Anatilimnocola floriformis: one gene and its partner. Each later gene encodes a partner of the first gene's protein in a complex. Links are inferred from orthologs where the notes say so. Each region holds a gene or a part of one and is shown on either strand. Other genes may lie near its edges. The genes, in order: rplL and rplE.

Region 1 (9,093 bases):
GAAACGGTTTGTGCTCGTTGTGCTGAAGTCGCCGCGATTTCTCTATCAAGAAGTGGCTCACGCGCAGGAAATGCAAGCTCTCGATAGTTATGAAGTGGCCGCGCGACTTTCCTTCGCTCTGTGGGACAGCATTCCCGATGACACGCTGCTGCGAGAAGCCGCGGCGGGGAAGTTGCTGACGCGCGAGCAGGTGCAAAAACAAGTGCAGCGGATGATGCCCGATCCGCGGACGCACGCCAAGCTGCAGGCCTTTTTCATGCAGTGGTTGCGCGTCGATCAGGCCCCTGATCTGTCGAAGGACAGCGAGCTGTTTCCGAACTTCGATCAAGCCATCGCAACCGACCTCCGCTCGTCGCTCGAGATCATGCTCGATGACATCGTGTGGAGCGAGAAATCCGATTTTCGCCGGCTGCTGAACGAAGATTCGCTCTATCTCAACGGCCGTCTGGCGAAGCTCTATGGCGCCGATTTGCCCGCCGATGCCGGCTTCGAAAAAGTGGCCCTCAATCCCGAACAGCGGGCCGGCGTGATGTCGCATCCGTATCTGCTCGCCGGCTTTGCTTACACGGCCAACAGCAGCCCGATTCATCGCGGCGTGTTCATTTCACGCAGCCTGCTCGGCCGTTCGCTGCGACCACCACCGGAAGCCGTCGCGCCCCTCGCGCCCGATCTGCACGCCAGCCTGACCACGCGTGAACGCGTTGCCTTGCAGACCAAAGCCGAGGCCTGCAATAGCTGCCACAAAATGATCAATCCGCTGGGTTTTACGCTCGAAAACTTCGATGCCATCGGTCGTTTTCGGGCTGAGGAAAAAGGGAAGGCCGTCGACGCCACTGGTTCGTACCTGACTCGTGCTGGTCAGCAGCAGCAGTTCAAAAATGCCCGCGAATTGGCGGCTTTTTTGGCCACCAGCGATGAATCGCACTCGGCTTTTGTCGAGCAGTTGTTTCACTTTGTGGTGAAGCAGCCGTGGCGAGCTTACAGCCCGACGCTGCGGACCGACCTCACCAAGAAGTTCGTCGCCAACGAATTCCACATTCGCAATCTGCTGGCCGAGATCGTGACGACTGCAGCGTTGCACGGGGCGGGGAAGTAGTCCTACACGCATGAACTACCTGCGCGATATCACCCTCGTCTTTCTCTGCGGCGGCCTGGGGAGTTTTGCCCGCTATGGCTTGGGAATCTCAACGCAATATTTGCTGGGCAAGAGCTTTCCCTGGGGAACACTGACGGCCAATTTGATTGGCTGCTTGATCATCGGTTTCGTCGGCCAACGGGTCGCGCAGCTCGAACCGCCAGGCAACAACCCGGCGCTGGCTCACTTGCTGCGAGTCGCCGTGATGGTCGGTTTTCTCGGCGGTTTAACGACGTTTTCGGCCTTCGGCTGGGAGTCAGTCAGTCGTCTCGTCGACAAAAACAGCACGCAGCAGTTCATCGGCCTCGCCAACATCGGGGCGAATCTCGGTTTCGGCTTGCTGCTGGTGTGGGTAGGGATGCAGTTGGCGAAATTGATGTAGCCCGGCAGGATTTGGCGCTTGTGCCGAACTTTGCGAGCGGAGAACGTAGTCTTGCTGTTTTGGCTGTAACCTCGCCCGCAGGAATACCGCGGCGAAGGGGTCGAAATAGCCGATGGTACTTTTCTCAAACGCCCGAATCGTGAACCTTTTGCGGCTTTGCAGGCTCTTTTGTCAGGAGGGGTTGAATTCACCCCGAAGTCATCTTGCGTAACTCGGCTGGCTCACTATATTTACTGGTTTCGACTTTGAGTCAGGGTCCCGAGCTGAGGTTGTCTTGCCGTTGAGGCAGGGCATTTTCACCGATCAGGCCAGCGTAGCTCAATTGGCAGAGCAACGGTTTTGTAAACCGTAGGTTGTGGGTTCAAGTCCCTCCGCTGGCTCTGTTAATTCGTTCGCGCCAGCGTTGAACGGCCCTTTCCGCCGGTTTCACGGCTCGGATTCGAAAAAGCGGTTCGTGGTTGTGTTTCCGGGGAGTTACCCAAGCGGTCAAAGGGGACAGACTGTAAATCTGTTGGCTTCGGTCTTCGAAGGTTCGAATCCTTCACTCCCCACTTGCCTGCGGGCAGGTGGTTTGCGATAGGCGGTTAAGAAGAACGGAATCGAGTCGGTTGATGCGGGTGTAGCTCAATGGTAGAGCAACAGCCTTCCAAGCTGATGACGAGGGTTCGATTCCCTTCACCCGCTCTTTCGGATAGATGGATGGTTGGTTGATTTGGTTTGGATAAGCTGCTGTAGCTCAGTTGGTAGAGCACTTCCTTGGTAAGGAAGAGGTCTCGGGTTCAAGTCCCGACAGCAGCTCTAGTGATCGGACTCCTGGCGTCGCGAGTTTTGCGAGGAGTACCTCGTGGTTTCCTGTGGGGCATTGCCGTGCGTGTCGCGGAATGTGCCCCGTGGTGAAAACCCCGCGAAGTCCGTATCCTAATTGACAGCAATTCGGGTTTTAGGCATCGATTCACAAAGTAATGTAGGTGTAGAAAGCAATGGCCAAGGAAACTTTTCAGCGGACCAAGCCGCACTGCAACGTCGGCACGATCGGCCACATTGACCACGGCAAGACCACCACGACTGCGGCTCTCCTCTCGGTGTGCGCCGCGAAGGGTTTGGCTCAAAAGAAGGAGTATTCGGACATCGCCAAGGGTGGTACGGTTCGTGACTCTACGAAGACCGTGACCATCGCCGTGGCTCACGTCGAATACGAAACCGAAAAGCGCCACTACGCTCACATCGACTGCCCCGGCCACGCCGACTTTATCAAGAACATGATCACCGGCGCTGCCCAGATGGACGGCGCGATCCTGGTCGTGTCGGCTGCTGACGGCCCGATGCCGCAAACTCGCGAACACGTGCTGTTGGCCCGTCAGGTTGATGTGCCGGCTCTCGTCGTGTTCCTCAACAAGATCGACCTCGTCGATGATCCGGATCTTCTCGAGCTCGTCGAGATGGAAATTCGCGAGCTGCTCAATAAGAACGGCTTCCCTGGCGACGACATTCCGATCGTTCGTGGTTCGTCGCTGCCGGCTTACGAAAATCCGACCGATCCGAAGTCGCGTAAGTGCATCGAAGACCTGCTCGACGCGATCGACAGCTACATTCCCCAGCCGAAGCGCGAAGAAGACAAGCCGTTCCTCATGGCTGTCGAAGACGTGTTCTCGATCGAAGGTCGCGGTACTGTCGCCACCGGTCGTATCGAGCGCGGTATGGTCAAGGTCGGTGACGAAGTTCAGATCATTGGTCTGAGCAAGGAACCGCAGAAGACGATCGTTACGGGCGTCGAAATGTTCCGCAAGGAACTCGGCGAAGGTCGTGCAGGGGACAACGTCGGTTGCTTGCTCCGTGGTGTTCGCCGCGAAGATATCGAACGTGGCCAGGTGCTCGCGAAGATCAATTCGATCACGCCGCACACCAAGTTCGAAGCTGAAGTTTACTGCTTGTCGAAGGAAGAAGGCGGCCGTCACACGCCGTTCTTCAGCGGTTATCGCCCGCAATTTTACTTCCGTACTACGGACGTGACCGGCACCGCCGATCTGGTTGGCGCCGACATGTGCATGCCTGGCGACAACGTCAAGGTTGTGGTCACGCTGCACAAGCCCATCGCCATGGATGATGGTATCCGCTTCGCTATTCGCGAAGGTGGTAAGACCGTCGGTTCGGGCGTTGTGACCAAGGTTCTTGAGTAGTTATTCATCTGCGGGTCGCAATCGTCATTTTTGGGGTGTTGCGACTGCTGGCGGATAGTTAAGTTATGCGTTGACTGTGACAGCTGGCAAGTTCTAGCTGTCTACGCTGCCCGGGCCCTTCGCGGTCCGGGTATTTGCTTAGGGGTGTAGCTCAATTGGTAGAGCACTGGTCTCCAAAACCAGCGGTTGGGGGTTCGATTCCCTTCGCCCCTGCTGAAATGCACTGCGGCTAAGGCAAGGCTGCCGCGGCCAAATGATTGGATCAACAACCAATGTCAAAAGATAAAGCGCCGACGATGGGGAGTGTCTTCCTACAAGAATTAACGAGTGTTGCGCTGTACAAGCGTAGCCAGGGGCGGATGGCGCGGCAGATTACCTGCCTGGTGATCTGGCTCGTCCTGGCGATTGGCTGTTGGCGGATGTCGGCGGCGGTTCTCAATCGTATGGAAGCGCCGGTACGCTACGGTGTGCCTGCTGCAATTCTGGTCGTCGGCATGTGGATCGCTTATCGCTTGGTCAACTATCCGCCCTTTGCGGACTTTTTGATTGCGGTCGAAGCGGAAATGAACAAGGTCTCGTGGCCGACGTGGCGCGAGTTGTCGCGGAGCACGGTGGTTGTGATCGTTTTGATTGTGGGGCTCACGGCGGTGCTCTTCAGTCTCGACGCGATTTTCCAGTTCCTGTTGCAGACCTTAGGCGTAACCCCCAGGTAATTAAGAAGCAGTTGTTGCCCTGGCGTTGGCATTGAATACCGGTGAAGGCTTGAACATGTATCCCGACAGCCCCGAAAATCCCGAACCAGTTGCCCCGGAAGAAGCCGGTGCCGCCGCCGTCGGGCCCGGTACGTCTAGCGATCCGGTTCCGCCGGTCGAGCCCGTCGCGGCTACTGCCGATAATCCGGCTCCTGAATCTTCTCCTTCTCCGGAGGTTGCAGCCGCTGCCAGCCAGACTGGCGATGAGCCGGCTGCAGTTGTTGCCGAAGCCGAAGAGGAAGAAGTCGAAGACGAGCCCGAGGTCGAATATCCCGCGCAAGATCCGCTGGAGTTCATCGACGAATCGCAGGCCGACAATAACCTGCAGTTCGATTGGTACATTCTCAAAATTCAAGTCAACCGCGAAGACTCGATCCGCGATGCCTTGCTCCGCCGCATCAAAATGAACGGCGTAGAGCGGTACTTCAAGGAAGTCGTGGTTCCGACGGAAGACGTCGCTGAGTTCACCAAGACCGGCAAACGTCGTGTCGTGAAGAAGAAGCTCTATCCGGGCTACTTGCTCATCAACATGGCCGTCAATGACGAGTCGTGGTTTGCGATTCGCGAAACGGCGGGCATTGGTGACTTCACCGGTTCGGGCGGCAAGCCCACGCCGATGTTGACGCGCGATGTCGAGCAGATTCTGCGGAAGAGCAAGGTGCTCACCGACGAAGCCACGCCGGTCAAGTCGACCATTCCGTTCAAGAAGGGCGACAAGGTTCGAGTCAAGGAAGGCAATTTCCAGAACTTCGACGGCGAAGTTGGCGGTGTCGATCAAGCCAACGGGCGCGTCAAGGTTCTTATTCAGATTTTTGGGCGGACCACGGAAGTCGAGTTCCAGCACTGGCAGATTGAACTCGTGTAACGGTTGCTCCCTGGTCTTTTACCATCAATCCGATCTCCATCAAATTTCCATTTTGTTTCGTGAAGGCAGCAGGTCATGGCTAAGGTCAAGCAAGTCAAGGGTCAGGCGAAGTTTCAGGTGACGGGTGGCCAGGCGACTCCCGCGCCGCCAGTTGGTACCTCGCTCGGTAAGTTCGGTATCAATCTCGGGCAGTTCGTGTCGCAGTTCAACGAACGAACCCGCGAGTTCATGGGGATTCCGATTCCCGTGGTTGTGACCGTTTATGACGATCGCTCGTTCGAATTCATCACTAAGAGCCCGCCGGCCTCGGCCCTCCTGAAAATGGCTGCCGGTTGTGCCAAGGGCGCCGGCGTCCCGAACAAGGACAAAGTGGGCAAGGTGACGAAGAAGCAACTGCTGGAAATCGTCAAGAAGAAGGAAGACGTGCTGAATTCGACCGATCCAGAGCGTGCTGCTCGGATGATCGAAGGAACTGCCCGCAGCATGGGCATTGTGGTCGAAGGCTAGGGCCTTTGCAGTGTCTTGTGCCAGGCAACGAGTGCGGCTCGCGTCGCATTTCTGCTTTCGTCACTGGATTTTATCGTCGTAGGCCTTGCTCACTTTTTGACAGGCCGCTAGGATACTCGATTCCCCATAAGTCGCCTTTCTGCGAGGAGAGCCCGGGGCTCTCTGTTTCATGCCAAAGCAATCGAAGCGTTTTCGTGCCCTGCTCAAGGTCGCTCCGCCGACCAAGGATACTGTTTCCTTGGATAGGGCCGTCGAGCGTTTGAAGCAGTTTGGCAACACCAAATTCGACCAGGCGATCGAGATCCATATGCGTCTCGGCGTCGATCCCAAGCAGGCCGACCAGATCGTCCGCGGCAGCGTTGTGTTGCCGCACGGTATTGGCAAGGCTCAGCGGGTGCTGGTGTTTGCCAAGGGTGACTTGGCTGCCGCGGCGACTGCTGCTGGTGCTGATTTCGTTGGTCAAGAAGACTTGGCCACGAAGGTCAAGGATGGCTGGACGGATTTTGATGTCTGCATCGCCGCTCCGGACATGATGGGCCTGGTTGGTCCTCTCGGCCGCGTGCTCGGTCCGCGTGGCTTGATGCCGTCGCCTCGTGCTGGCACTGTCACGCCTGATGTGGCCAGGGTCGTCAAGGAATACAAGGCTGGTAAGGTTGAGTTCCGCAATGACAACGGCGGCATCGTGCATGCCATCGTCGGCAAGGCGAGCTTTGATGCTCCGAAGCTCAAAGAAAACATTGAAGCCTTCGTGCACTACGTAGTGGGTCTCAAGCCCAATTCGGTGAAGGGTGTGTACGTGAAGAGCGTTGCCCTGTGTGCCACGATGAGCCCTTCGGTTCGCATCGCAGTCTAATTTGTTGAGCAGTGCTGGTTTTTAGAAATTGAAGTGCTGGAATGAGCAAGACACTCAAGCGACTGATTACCGAAGAAATCAAGCAGCGGTTGTCCGGCGTCACTGACGCTGTTGTGGTCAATGTGATTGGCCTCGACTCGCTGAATACCTACAACCTGCGGCGCGACCTGCGTAAGAAGGGTTTGAGCCTGCTGGTTGTGAAGTCGAGCCTGGCTGCTCGTGCCACTGAAGGCACTTCCCTGGCTCCGGCTTTCGAAGGAAGCTCGGGCAGTGTCGCCGTTGTTTACGGCGGTGAGGATTTCATCTCTCTGGCTAAAGAGATGGTGGCGATACACAAGAAGCCGGAATATGAGAAGGTCGAGTCGCGCGGCGGCGTGATGGACGGCGAGAAGCTCTCGCCCGAGAAGCTCAAGGAAGTGGCGAAGTGGCCGAATCGCGTCGGTCAGATCAGCTTGCTGCTGGGGCAGATTTTGTCGCCCGGGGCGCAGCTGTTGTCGCAAATCAATGCCCCTGGTGGGGCGCTCCAGAGCCAGTTCAAGAAGCTGTCGGAAAAGGCAGCCGAAGGCAAAGATGGCGGCGAACCCGCTGCCAGCTAATTGGCTCGTTGTTTAATACAAAGTCGCCCACTGCGTTTGGTTGGGCGTTTGGCAATTCGTGGTTTTCAGCGGTGAAAGCGGCCGGTGCTTGTTGCATCAGCCGGCCGCAGGTTTTGAAAGGGTTCTGAGTCATGGCTGAAGTTGACATTAATGCATTGGGTGATCAGATCGCCAACCTCACGCTGAAGCAAGCGAAGGAATTGAGCGACTACATCAAGGAAACGTACAAGATCGAGCCAGCCGCTGGTGGCGGTGTGATGATGGCCGCTCCTGCCGGTGACGGTGGTGGCGCTGCCGCTCCTGCAGCTCAGACTGAGTTCGACGTCGTTCTGACCGCCGCTGGCGACAAGAAGCTGGAAGTCGTGAAGGTGGTCAAGGCCATCACCGGCGTTTCGCTGATGGACGCCAAGAAGCTGGTCGACGCCCCGCCGGCGAAGATCAAGGAAAAGGCTTCGAAGGCTGACGCCGACAAGGCCAAGGCTGAACTCGAAGCAGCTGGTGCCACGGTCGAGCTGAAGTAGTTCGGCTTGGGTGAGCTCAAGTAGTTCGCCAGCTTGACTTTTCGTCGAGCAGCATTTGGCAAAAAAGCGGGGGCCCCCACTGGCCCCCGGATTGTTTTACGCGTACGCTTAACCAGAGCGGATGTTGTTTCTTTATCTGTTGCTTCTAAACCTCGGCGCCGCAGGTGGTTTTTTGCTATCGCGGCTCAGGCAGGCAGAGTTGATTAGAACCCCGGACCCATCCAGCGGTTTTTCGCTACTGGACAGGAGCGGGGTTGTATTGCGCGCCGATGTCGCGTTGCTCTTTGCTTTCGTGGCAGCAGGTTTTCCCTCGTTTAGATCACCCCGTTTGTGTCGGGCGGGCTGCATTCCTGTAGTGGGAAATATGCGGCGCGACCCGATTCGTTATTTCCGGGCATGCCCGGATCGTTGCCGGGAGTACCCGGTTCGTTCTCGCTGATAGATCACGGATGACGGTCGGCGGCTAGCTGTCCATATTTCTCCAATTGGGAGTGTTCTCGGCTTATGGCAATCCCTACCCAGCGCCGCATTATTCCTCGCGAAACTCGTCTCTTTGGCTCGGGCCGTGAGCAGCACCCGATTCCGAATCTGACGATGATTCAAACCGACAGTTATGCGGCTTTCTTACAGGAAGAAGTCTCTTCCGAGAAGCGCAAAGACCACGGTTTGGAATCGGTGCTGCGCGAGATCTTTCCGGTAGAGAGCTACGACAAGACGATCAAGCTCGAATACCTCCGCTACGAGCTCGGCAAGCCGCGCTACACGCCCGACGAATGCCGCCAACTTCGGCTTACTTACGGCAAGCCGTTTCATGTGTCGCTCCGGCTGAACAAAGAGCAGCCGATTGAAGAATCGGTTTACCTCGGCGACATTCCGGTGATGCTCGGCGGCGGTGAGTTCATCATCAACGGCGCCGAGCGCGTCGTCGTCAGCCAGTTGCACCGCAGCCCCGGCGTCGACTTTGTGATGGAGCTCGAAGGGACGAGCGATCGCAAGTTGCCGTCGTGCCGTATCATTCCTGAGCGCGGCAGCTGGATTGAAGTCAATGTCACGAAGAAAGAAGCCCTCAACGTTCGTATCGATCAAAGTGGCAAGTTCAGCGCGGTGACGTTGCTCCGCGCGATGAGCCCGAAGTACAGCACCGACACCGACCTGATCCGCGCGTTCTATGAAACGACGATCGAGAAGATCAGTGACGGCCGGAGCGTGGTGAAGGTCGAAGGCAAGATTTCGGTCGATGACGTTTGCTATCCGGTCGGTTCCGACCGTGCCGGCGAAATCATCGTCGAGGCCGGCCACAAGATC
Region 2 (9,216 bases), 540 kb from region 1 along the record:
AGGACGTATAAAAGGTAAAGCCACCCGAGGCAACAAAGTTGCCTTCGGTGACTTCGGCCTGCAGGCTTTGATGGGTGGCTGGATCAAGGCAACCACGATCGAGTCGGGACGTATTGCGGCTCAGCAATACATCCGCGGCGAGGGTCGGTTGTACATCCGCATCTTCCCGCACAAGTCGGTGACGTCTCGCCCGCTCGAAACCCGGATGGGTAAGGGTAAAGGCGAACCAGATCACTGGGTGGCTGTGGTGAAGGAAGGGACTGTGTTGTTTGAATTGGCTGGTGTGACCGAGGCTCAAGCAAAGCTTTGCTTTGCTCGTCTCGCCCACAAGATGCCGATTCCGTGCCGCATGGTTCGCCGTCGTCCTGCCTAGGTTTTTGCTGCAAGTACGCAGACGTTGACTGCGAATAAGCAGGGCTTTGCTGATTCAGCAAAGTGAAAAGTTTCGAACAGTGTTGGCGAAGGATTAGTCGGATGAAAGCTGCAGAACTGCGACAGATGAGCGACGAGCAACTTGTGCTCACGATTGAAGAGACTGAAAAGTCGTTGTTCAAGCTGCGGATGCAGGCCTCGACCGAACGGCTCGACGTTCCTAGCGAACTCCGCCGGCAACGTCGCCTGATTGCTCGCGTGAAGACGGTTCAATCGGAAAAAGCCAAGGCCGCCGCCAAGTAAGGCTGCAACTCAAACGTTTTATTGCTGCGAATACGCAGGTTGGAAGTTGGTGGAATATGCCCAAGCGATTGTTGATCGGCCAGGTGACTCGCGATTCGTCTCCGACGACCCGGCGTGTCGAAGTGCCGCGCCTTGTGAAGCACGAAGTCTACGGCAAGACGATGCGTCGCCGGACGATTTGCTACGCTCACGACGCCGATGGCATCTCGAAGAACGGTGATACCGTCGAGATCGAAGAATCGCGTCCGCTGTCGAAGCTGAAGCGCTGGGTGCTGACCCGCGTGGTCGCCAAGGCCTCGGCTTCGCAGAACGCTGCGATCGTCGCCGAGACCCCCGCCTCCTAGTTGCAACGGCCGAAGCCGAAGTAGCATTTGACCAAGGAACAACAACATGATTCAACAAGAAACTCGCCTGGCGGTGGCTGACAACACCGGCGCCAAAGAGGTGATGTGCATCAAGGTGCTCGGCGGCTCGAAGAAGCGGTCGGCTGGCATTGGTGACGTCATCATTTGCAGCGTGAAGAGCGTGATCGCCGGCAGCGAAATCAAAAAGAAGGCCGTTGTACGCGGCGTGGTGGTTCGTACCAAGAGCCCCGCTCGTCGCAAGGACGGTAGCTATGTGAAGTTCGACAGCAACGCGGTCGTGCTGATCGATGCGGACAACAATCCGCGTGGCACTCGCATTTTCGGCGCAGTAGCCCGCGAACTCCGCGAAATGTCATTCATGAAAATCGTCAGCCTGGCGAGCGAGGTGGTCTAATGCACATTAAAACTGGCGATATCGTGGAAGTGATTGCCGGCGACGACAAAGACGTCAAAGGCAAAGTGCTGCACATCGATCGTGAAAAAGGTCGGTTGACGGTCGAAGGCGTCAACAAGGTCTATAAGCACGTCAAACGCAGCCAACGCAACCCACAAGGTGGCCGTCTGTCGAAAGAAATGCCGGTCCAGATCTCGAACGTCCTCCTGATGTGCCCAAAGTGCAACAAGGGTGTGCGAACGGGTGTGAAGGAAGAGAACGGCGTGAAGCATCGCGTTTGCAAGAAGTGCAACGCTTCGCTCGGCGAAGTTTCGAAGTCCAAGAAGAAGGTCGCCGCGAAGTAGCTTCGCAGTGCAAAACAATAACGAGCGGTTCTAGTACAGCCGTCTTCACAGAGGATTGATTCAGTGGCCAAGAAAGCAAAAGCAGCAGAAGCCGAAGCGTCGAGCGGCCCCGCTCCGACCCCCCGCCTGCAGACTAAATACCAAAAGGAAGCCATTCCTGCACTAGCAGAAAAGCTGGGGCGGAGTAACCCAATGTCCTTGCCACGACTCGAAAAGATCGTGGTGAACATGGGTGTCGGCATCGCGACGCAGGAAAAGAAGCACTTGGAAGTTGCCGTCGAAGCGATGGGGTTGATCACCGGTCAAAAGCCGATCGTCACCAAGTCGCGCAAGGCGATCTCGGCTTTCAAGCTGCGAGAAGACATGCCGATCGGCTGCAAGGTTACCTTGCGTGGCCGAAAAATGTATGAGTTTTTCGACCGCCTGGTCTCGATCGCTCTGCCTCGCGTCCGCGACTTTCGCGGTGTGAATCGCAAAGCCTTCGACGGCAATGGCAGCTATAGCCTGGGGTTGTCGGAACAGCTCGTGTTTCCGGAGTTGAATCCGGACAAATTCCTGCGAGTGCAGGGAATGAACATTACGTTCGTCATTCGGAATGCCTCGGACGATGAGTCGCGTGAGCTGCTCCGAATCCTCGGCGTGCCGTTTCAAGCAGAAGTCAAAAAAGAGCCCAAGCCAGCCGCCGCCCCCAAGTAACATTGGCCGGCCAGGTCGGTGAGCTTGATCGCTCTCGTTCGAATCGTTTCGTTTTTCATTTCGCAGTGTGAGTAAATCCAGTGGCAAGCAACTCGAAGATTGCCAAAGCCAAGCAGCCGGCGAAGTTTTCGACCCGGCAGCACCGGCGTTGTCAGCTATGCGGTCGCCCCCGGGCCGTGTACCGGAAGTTCGGCATCTGTCGTATTTGTTTTCGCAATCTCGCGGACAAAGGGTTGATTCCCGGTGTTCGTAAAGCCAGTTGGTAAGAGGGGTCCCCGGTAACATGTTGACTGACCCAATCGCGGATATGTTGACCCGCATCCGAAACGCCGTCTCGGTGGAGCGGCCCAGCGTAGATGTGCCGCTTTCGTTGTTGAAGCGCGGCCTGGCCGATGTGCTGAAGCGCGAAGGCTACATCTGGGACTGGCAGGTCGTGGAACTCGACCCCGTGCCACAGCTCCGTTTGGAGCTCAAGTACGGCCCGGCTGGCGAGCACGTCATCCAGCACATCAAGCGCGTCAGCTCGCCTGGTCGACGGGTTTTCCGTCGTGCCAAGGAACTGCGTCCCGTGCTGAACGGCCAAGGGATCACCATTTTGAGCACCAGTGGCGGCGTGGTCAGCGATCGCGAAGCCCGGCAAAAGAACATCGGCGGCGAAGTGCTGTGCGAAATCTGGTAAGCAGATGATCGCCCGGTAATTGTCACCCGGCAGTCGCCAGCCCGCGCCTTAAAAAAGAGCCCATATCGGCAGGTACGAATCATGTCACGAATTGGAAATAAACCGGTTGCCATCATCGACGGCGTCAAAGTCGGCGTGAATGGCCGGACCGTGAACGTCGAAGGCCCCAAGGGCAAGCTCAGCTGGGAACACCGGCCTGAAGTTTGCGTAGCGGTCGACGGCAAGAACGTTGTCGTGAAGCGGGCCAACGATGAGCGCGAAGCTCGGGCCTTCCACGGCCTGACCCGCGCCGTGATCAACAACATGATCTTCGGCTGCAAGAACGGCTACGAAAAGCGGCTCGAGATCGTTGGCGTCGGTTACCAAGCCACGCTGAAGGGCAAGAACCTGTCGCTACGGGTTGGTTTCGCCAACGAGTTGGTGCGGGCCATTCCCGAAGGCTTAAACGTGACCGTGCCGGACTCGACGCACGTCGTGATCCAAGGCCCCGACAAGCAACGGGTTGGTCAGTTCGCTGCCGAACTCCGTCAGCTCCGCAAGCCGGAACCATACAAAGGCAAGGGTGTGCGTTACCAGGGCGAGCAGATCAAGCTCAAGCCAGGTAAGGCCGCTTCGAAGTAATTACTATTCTAAAAGATTCTCGGCTTCGTCTTATACGCGGACGAGCAACGCGAGAAGGAAGACACAATGGACAAGCAACGAACTTTGGGTGGCCGTCGCGAACGTCGCGCCTACCGCGTGCGGAAGCACTTCAAGCATGGCGGCGGTCGTCCGCGGCTGTCGGTCAATCGCAGCCACAAGAACATGGCTGTGCAGATCATCGACGATGTGACCGGCACCACGCTGGTTGCGGCCAGCACGCAGGACAAGGATCTCCGCGCCGAGTTCAAATACGGCGGCAATAAGGACGCAGCGGCCAAGATCGGCAAGATCATTGCTGAACGGGCGCTGGCCAAGGGAATCAAAGAGGTCGCGTTCGATCGCGGTCATTTGCGGTATCATGGTCGGGTCGCGTCGCTGGCCGATGCTGCTCGCGAAGGTGGTTTGAGCTTCTAGTAGTTTTCCGAGATAAGAGCCAGCGACGGAGCAATCCAGCGTGTCTAACGAATCGAATCGTGGTGAGTTTGTCGACAAGACTGTCCAGATCAAGCGGTGCGCCGCAGTGGTCAAGGGTGGTCGTCGATTCAGTTTTGCGGCGATGGTCGTCGTCGGCGACGGCAAGGGCCGCGTCGGTTGGGGCTATGGCAAGGCCAACGAAGTGCCGCCAGCCGTGGAAAAAGGTCAAAAGCAAGCGACTCGTACCCTGGTTACCGTTCCCCTTGTGAACGACACCATTCCCCACGCCGTGCGGGCCAAGTTCGGTTCGGCCGACGTGCTCTTGATGCCGGCCGGTGGCGGTACGGGCATCATCGCGGGCGCTGCCGTTCGCTCGGTTTGCGAAGCAGCGGGCATTAAGAACATCATCACCAAGAGCATGGGCACCAGCAATCAGATCACGGTCGTCAAAGCCGCGATCAAGGCCCTGAAGCAATTACGCACGACCGCTGATACGGAGCGTCTGCGGGGAGTTACGTTGTCATGAGCTTGCACGAAGTAAATCAAGGCGTTCACAAACACAAGCGTCCGAACCGGTTGGGTCGCGGCATTGGCTCCGGCCAGGGCAAGACCTCGGGTCGCGGTCACAAGGGTCAGATGGCCCGTTCGGGTTGGAAGCAACTGCCGATTTTCCAAGGTGGCGGTAGCCCCCTGGTTCGTCGCGTGCCGAAGCGTGGTTTCACCAACTCGTTCGCCCTGACTATTACCAGCATCAACGTCAGCGAAATCCAAGATTTGTTTGAAGCCGGCGAAGAAGTCAATATCGCCAGCCTCCAAGCCAAGGGTTTGCTGAAGAAGACCTTCGACGTTTTGAAGATCCTGGGCAACGGCGATCTGAGCAAGAAGCTCAAGGTCTCGGCCCATCGCTTCAGCGAAACGGCCAAGGAAAAGATCGAGAAGGCTGGCGGCACGGCGACGGTCATTCCAGGCCGCACCCCAGTTGCCGAAAAGCAAGCCGCGTCTCGCGCTGCCAAGGGTAAGAAGACGAGCGACAACAAGGCGGCCAAGAAACGATAAGCTGCATTGTGACTGCTGCATTGGATCGAAAACTGAAGTGCGGGACGAACGATTTGTCGCGCTCCACCCAAATTTAAATGTATGGAAGAGCAGCGGCATCGTGACGCTGCTCTTTTTTTGCTACCTTGCTTTCTGGTAAGCTGATGCACCGCTTGCAGTTGCGTTAGCGGTCGGTTTACTCGAATCACGGTTCCAAGCAACGCTCGCGATCCTCAAAACTGGACGGATGCTATGTGGGAGAAATTCCGAGCCATCTTCACCATTCCTGAACTGCGGCAGAAGATTCTCTTCACGCTGATTCTGCTCGCTGTGTTCCGGATTGGTTATCAAATTCCCCTGCCGATCGTCGACCAGGAAAAGATGGCCGAACGGCTGCAGCGGGAAGACAATTCCGCCTTCGGCAACCTGCTCACCAAGGTGGCAGTGTTTAGCGCGGCCGACATGCGGGTCCTCACGATCCTCGGCCTCGGCATCATGCCGTACATCTCGGCCTCGATCATTCTGCAGTTGCTCGGCAGCGTCTATAAACCGCTCGAAGACTTGCGGAAAGAAGGCGAAACCGGGCGGAAAAAGATCAACGAATACACTCGCTATCTGACGGTCGCGATTTGCATCGTGCAGAGTTACTTCTATCTGCGGGGCATGACAGCGCAGGGTTCACAAGCGTCGGTGCCGCTTTACGACACCTTCCTGGTGATCTCATCGACAGGTTCGCCATATTTGCATCCGGCTTGGTTTTTTACCTGCCTGGCGATCATGACCTGCGGCACCCTGTTTGTGATGTGGTTGGGTGAACAGATCGACGAGTTCGGCATTGGCAACGGCATTAGCTTGTTGATCATGGCCGGCATTCTGGCTCAGATGCCGAAGGCGATGATGAACTTCTTTGCCAACATGCAATGGCAGCTCACTGGTTTCAACGGCACGCCCGGTATCGAAACGCTGGTGATCTTGCTGTTCCTGTTCGTGATTGTGGTGATGGGCGTTTGCTTCATAACGCTCGGTCAACGGCAGATTCCCACCCAAAGCGCCAAGCATGTTCGCGGTCGTCGCGTCTTTGGTGGTTCGCGTCAATACCTGCCGCTGAAGCTCAATCAGTCGGGCGTGATGCCGATCATCTTTGCCAGCAGCATGCTTATGTTGCCGGCGTTTTTGTTTCAGTGGCTGGGAACCCAGACCCAAAACGCGACCATCGCCGCAATTGCCAATTCACTGGGCCAAGGCAGCTCGTTTATCTACAACCTCCTATATGTCGCGCTGATTTACTTCTTCAGCTACTTCTGGATGGCGATCACGTTCAATCCCAAGGAAATGGCCGAGAACCTCAAGGATTTCGGCACGTTCATTCCAGGTTACCGGCCAGGCCGACGGACCGCGGAGCATTTGGAAAAGGTGATGATCCGCATCACGTACGTGGGCGCCGGCTTTTTGGCCCTGGTGGCCATCGTGCCGACGATCATCTCAGCTTGGCTGAAGGTTGATCCAGGTGTGGCTAGTTTCTATGGCGGTACGGGGCTGCTCATCGCGGTGAGCGTGGCCTTCGATTTGATTCAAAAGATCGATAGTCACCTGGTCATGCGTGACTATCGTGGTCTGCTCGAAGCATAGGTTGGATGGCTATCGGTTGACTGGATTAGGCAACAGTCAACTCACAGTTCAGAGACGCAGGCGGGTGGAGGTTTTTGCGATCATGGGGGCACCGGCCGCGAGGTTGCGATGTTGATTGTGTTCATCGGCCCGCCCGGCGCCGGCAAAGGTACAGCGTCGCGCAAATTGCTCGACTATCTGCAAATTCCTCACCTATCGACGGGCGAGTTGCTGCGGGCTGCCAAGCAGAGTTCACCGCTCGGCCGGCTCGCCGCGCAGTATATGGATCGTGGTCAACTCGTGCCCGATCCAATCGTGCTTAGCATGGTTGGCGAAGAGCTCGACAAGCCCGCCTTCAGCCGCGGCTGCATGTTCGATGGTTTTCCGCGTACCATTCAGCAAGCCAAGTCGCTGGATGATTCGCTTCGCCAGCGAGGCACGCCGCTCAGCATCGTCATCGAGCTCAAAGCCGATGAAGCGGAACTTATTACCCGCATGCTCCGCCGAGCCGCTACCGAAAAACGGGTCGACGATACGCCCGAAACGATCGGCCGGCGAATGGAAGTCTATCATCGGCAAACGTCGCCGCTGCTCGATTACTATCGCAAGCAGGGGTTGCTCGTATCGGTCGACGCGATGGGTTCGCCCGACGACGTCTTTGAATTGATCCGCGCCGCCGTCGATAAAAAAAAAGTGACGGTTGAGTCGGCAGCCGGCTAGTTTCTGATTTTTGCTGCGTAATGCTCGCGAAGAGGCCCGTGTTCATCTTATAATCCGGGCTTGGCTGTTTCTCTCGAAGTCCATTCCTTCCGGACTGAATCCGCCGCACGAAAGGGCCGGGCATGCTCCGCCATTCCTACCTCCTACCGATTCTGCTCGGTTTTGCTTCCTTCGCTACCACGCTGCTTCGCGCTCAACCCGCCGCGCCGGAAAAGCCCGCCGCCGATGCACCGACGGTGAAGAAGCTGATCGAAGAACTCGGCGCCGATGAATTCGCCACGCGCGAAGCGGCCACCGAACAGCTCGCCCGTATTGGCTTGCCCGCTTACAAGGCGGTCGAAGGAGCCGTTCAACATCCTGACCGCGAGGTCCGTTACCGGGCCGAGCGCGTGCTGGGGCGTATCCGCCAGACGGATCTGCAGCGGCGGTTGGATGCATTCATCGCCGGCAAAGAAGCCACTGACGACTACCAGCTGCCGGGTTGGACTCGTTTCAAAAAGGCGTTCGGCGATGCCGAGTCATCGCGTAAGAACTTCGTCGACCTGACCAAGGCCGATCCTGAAATGCTGCAAACGCTCGAATCCAATCCCAAGAACGTAGCCGAATTGTTCGGCGTGCGTATTCAGCAGAATCAACAGCTCGCGCAGTTCGGCGGCGGTGGCAACACGCAGCTCGGTTACGGACAGGTGGCCATGTTGGTGTTCGTCGCCGGCGAGGAAGATGTCTCGCTCAATCAGAATCACAACAGCGTGGTTTTCAATTATTGCAGCCAGGCCAATTTCGCCGATGCGATCACCGGCAGTTCGCGCGGCGATGTGCCGAGGAAAATGCTCTCGCGACTGATCCTCAAGAGCGAAGATTTCGCCGCCTATTCGGCTATGTCGCTGGCCCGCCGGTTCAATATGAAGGAAGGCCTGACCTGCGCCGAAAAGATCCTCAAAGCCAACCGCCAGCCGCACATGGCCAGCATGGCGCTGATGACGATCGCGGCGATGGGCGACGAGTCGCATCTGCCGCAAATCGAAAAGCTCTTTGCCGACACCAACCTGGTGACGCAGATGCAAGAGCGCGAGAAGGTGATGATCAAAGTCGAAGTTCGCGATTCGGCCCTCGCTGCCGCGCTATTTCTGACCAAGCAAGATTTGAAGTCGTACTACACAATTCCCGCCGGCCAGGCCTTTAGCGATCCGCAAATGGTGCTGACCAACGCGCGCATCATCGGCCATTCGGACGAAGCCAAGCGAGCCGAAGTCTTCAAGAAGTGGACTGACTATCGAGCGAAGAATCCGGGCCCGGTGGAAAAGAAAGACGATAAAGCCGAAGAAAAGCCCACTGCGGATAAGCCAGCCGAAAAAGCGGTCGATAAGAACGCCGCAGACACGGTTGAGAAGAAATAATGGTGCTTCTCGAGTTCAGCATCGCGCCGCTGGAAAAAGGGCCGAGCGTCGGTGATTATGTCGCGCGGAGCCTGGCCATCATCGAAGCCAGCGGTCTCGACTATCGGCTGCATGCGATGGGGACGATCATCGAGGGAGAAGTTGACCAAGTGCTGGCCGTTTTTCAGCAGTGCCTGGCCGCGATCTCGGCCGATTGCGATCGCGTCAGCTGCACGATGAAGCTCGACTATCGCAAAGACGCAACGGG

What was found.
Region 2: rplL (region 1) and rplE share a complex: the UniProt entries of both Escherichia coli proteins name them as parts of the 50S ribosomal subunit. The link is inferred for Anatilimnocola floriformis from one-to-one orthologs.

What each region holds. Positions count from the first base shown.
Region 1 is NZ_JAMLFW010000001.1:5,713,283-5,722,375, reverse strand. Bases 6,304-9,093 are described here. They hold rplL (50S ribosomal protein L7/L12), read left to right. Parts: upstream 6,304-7,398; coding sequence 7,399-7,788; downstream 7,789-9,093. Other genes in these bases: rpoB (DNA-directed RNA polymerase subunit beta), read left to right, coding at 8,293-9,093; rplJ (50S ribosomal protein L10), read left to right, coding at 6,713-7,267; rplA (50S ribosomal protein L1), read left to right, coding at 6,304-6,671. In the rest of the region: M9Q49_RS22745 (DUF1592 domain-containing protein), read left to right, coding at 1-1,096; M9Q49_RS22740 (fluoride efflux transporter FluC), read left to right, coding at 1,107-1,517; tuf (elongation factor Tu), read left to right, coding at 2,498-3,694; preprotein translocase subunit SecE, read left to right, coding at 3,967-4,407; transcription termination/antitermination protein NusG, read left to right, coding at 4,433-5,311; rplK (50S ribosomal protein L11), read left to right, coding at 5,387-5,818; more of rplA, read left to right, coding at 5,988-6,303. UniProt on the Escherichia coli protein: The binding site for several of the GTPase factors involved in protein synthesis (IF-2, EF-Tu, EF-G and RF3). Is thus essential for accurate translation.
Region 2 is NZ_JAMLFW010000001.1:5,171,451-5,180,666, reverse strand. What follows is about bases 777-3,689. They hold rplE (50S ribosomal protein L5), read left to right. Parts: upstream 777-1,904; coding sequence 1,905-2,474; downstream 2,475-3,689. Other genes in these bases: rplF (50S ribosomal protein L6), read left to right, coding at 3,235-3,689; rpsH (30S ribosomal protein S8), read left to right, coding at 2,758-3,153; M9Q49_RS20345 (type Z 30S ribosomal protein S14), read left to right, coding at 2,555-2,740; rplX (50S ribosomal protein L24), read left to right, coding at 1,434-1,778; rplN (50S ribosomal protein L14), read left to right, coding at 1,066-1,434. Outside these bases: rpsC (30S ribosomal protein S3), read left to right, coding at 1-18; rplP (50S ribosomal protein L16), read left to right, coding at 1-373; rpmC (50S ribosomal protein L29), read left to right, coding at 475-675; more of rpsQ, read left to right, coding at 732-776; more of rplF, read left to right, coding at 3,690-3,774; rplR (50S ribosomal protein L18), read left to right, coding at 3,841-4,209; rpsE (30S ribosomal protein S5), read left to right, coding at 4,250-4,735; rplO (50S ribosomal protein L15), read left to right, coding at 4,732-5,265; preprotein translocase subunit SecY, read left to right, coding at 5,497-6,873; M9Q49_RS20310 (adenylate kinase), read left to right, coding at 6,982-7,572; M9Q49_RS20305 (HEAT repeat domain-containing protein), read left to right, coding at 7,695-8,969; M9Q49_RS20300 (MTH1187 family thiamine-binding protein), read left to right, coding at 8,969-9,216. UniProt on the Escherichia coli protein: This is one of the proteins that bind and probably mediate the attachment of the 5S RNA into the large ribosomal subunit, where it forms part of the central protuberance. Its 5S rRNA binding is significantly enhanced in the presence of L18.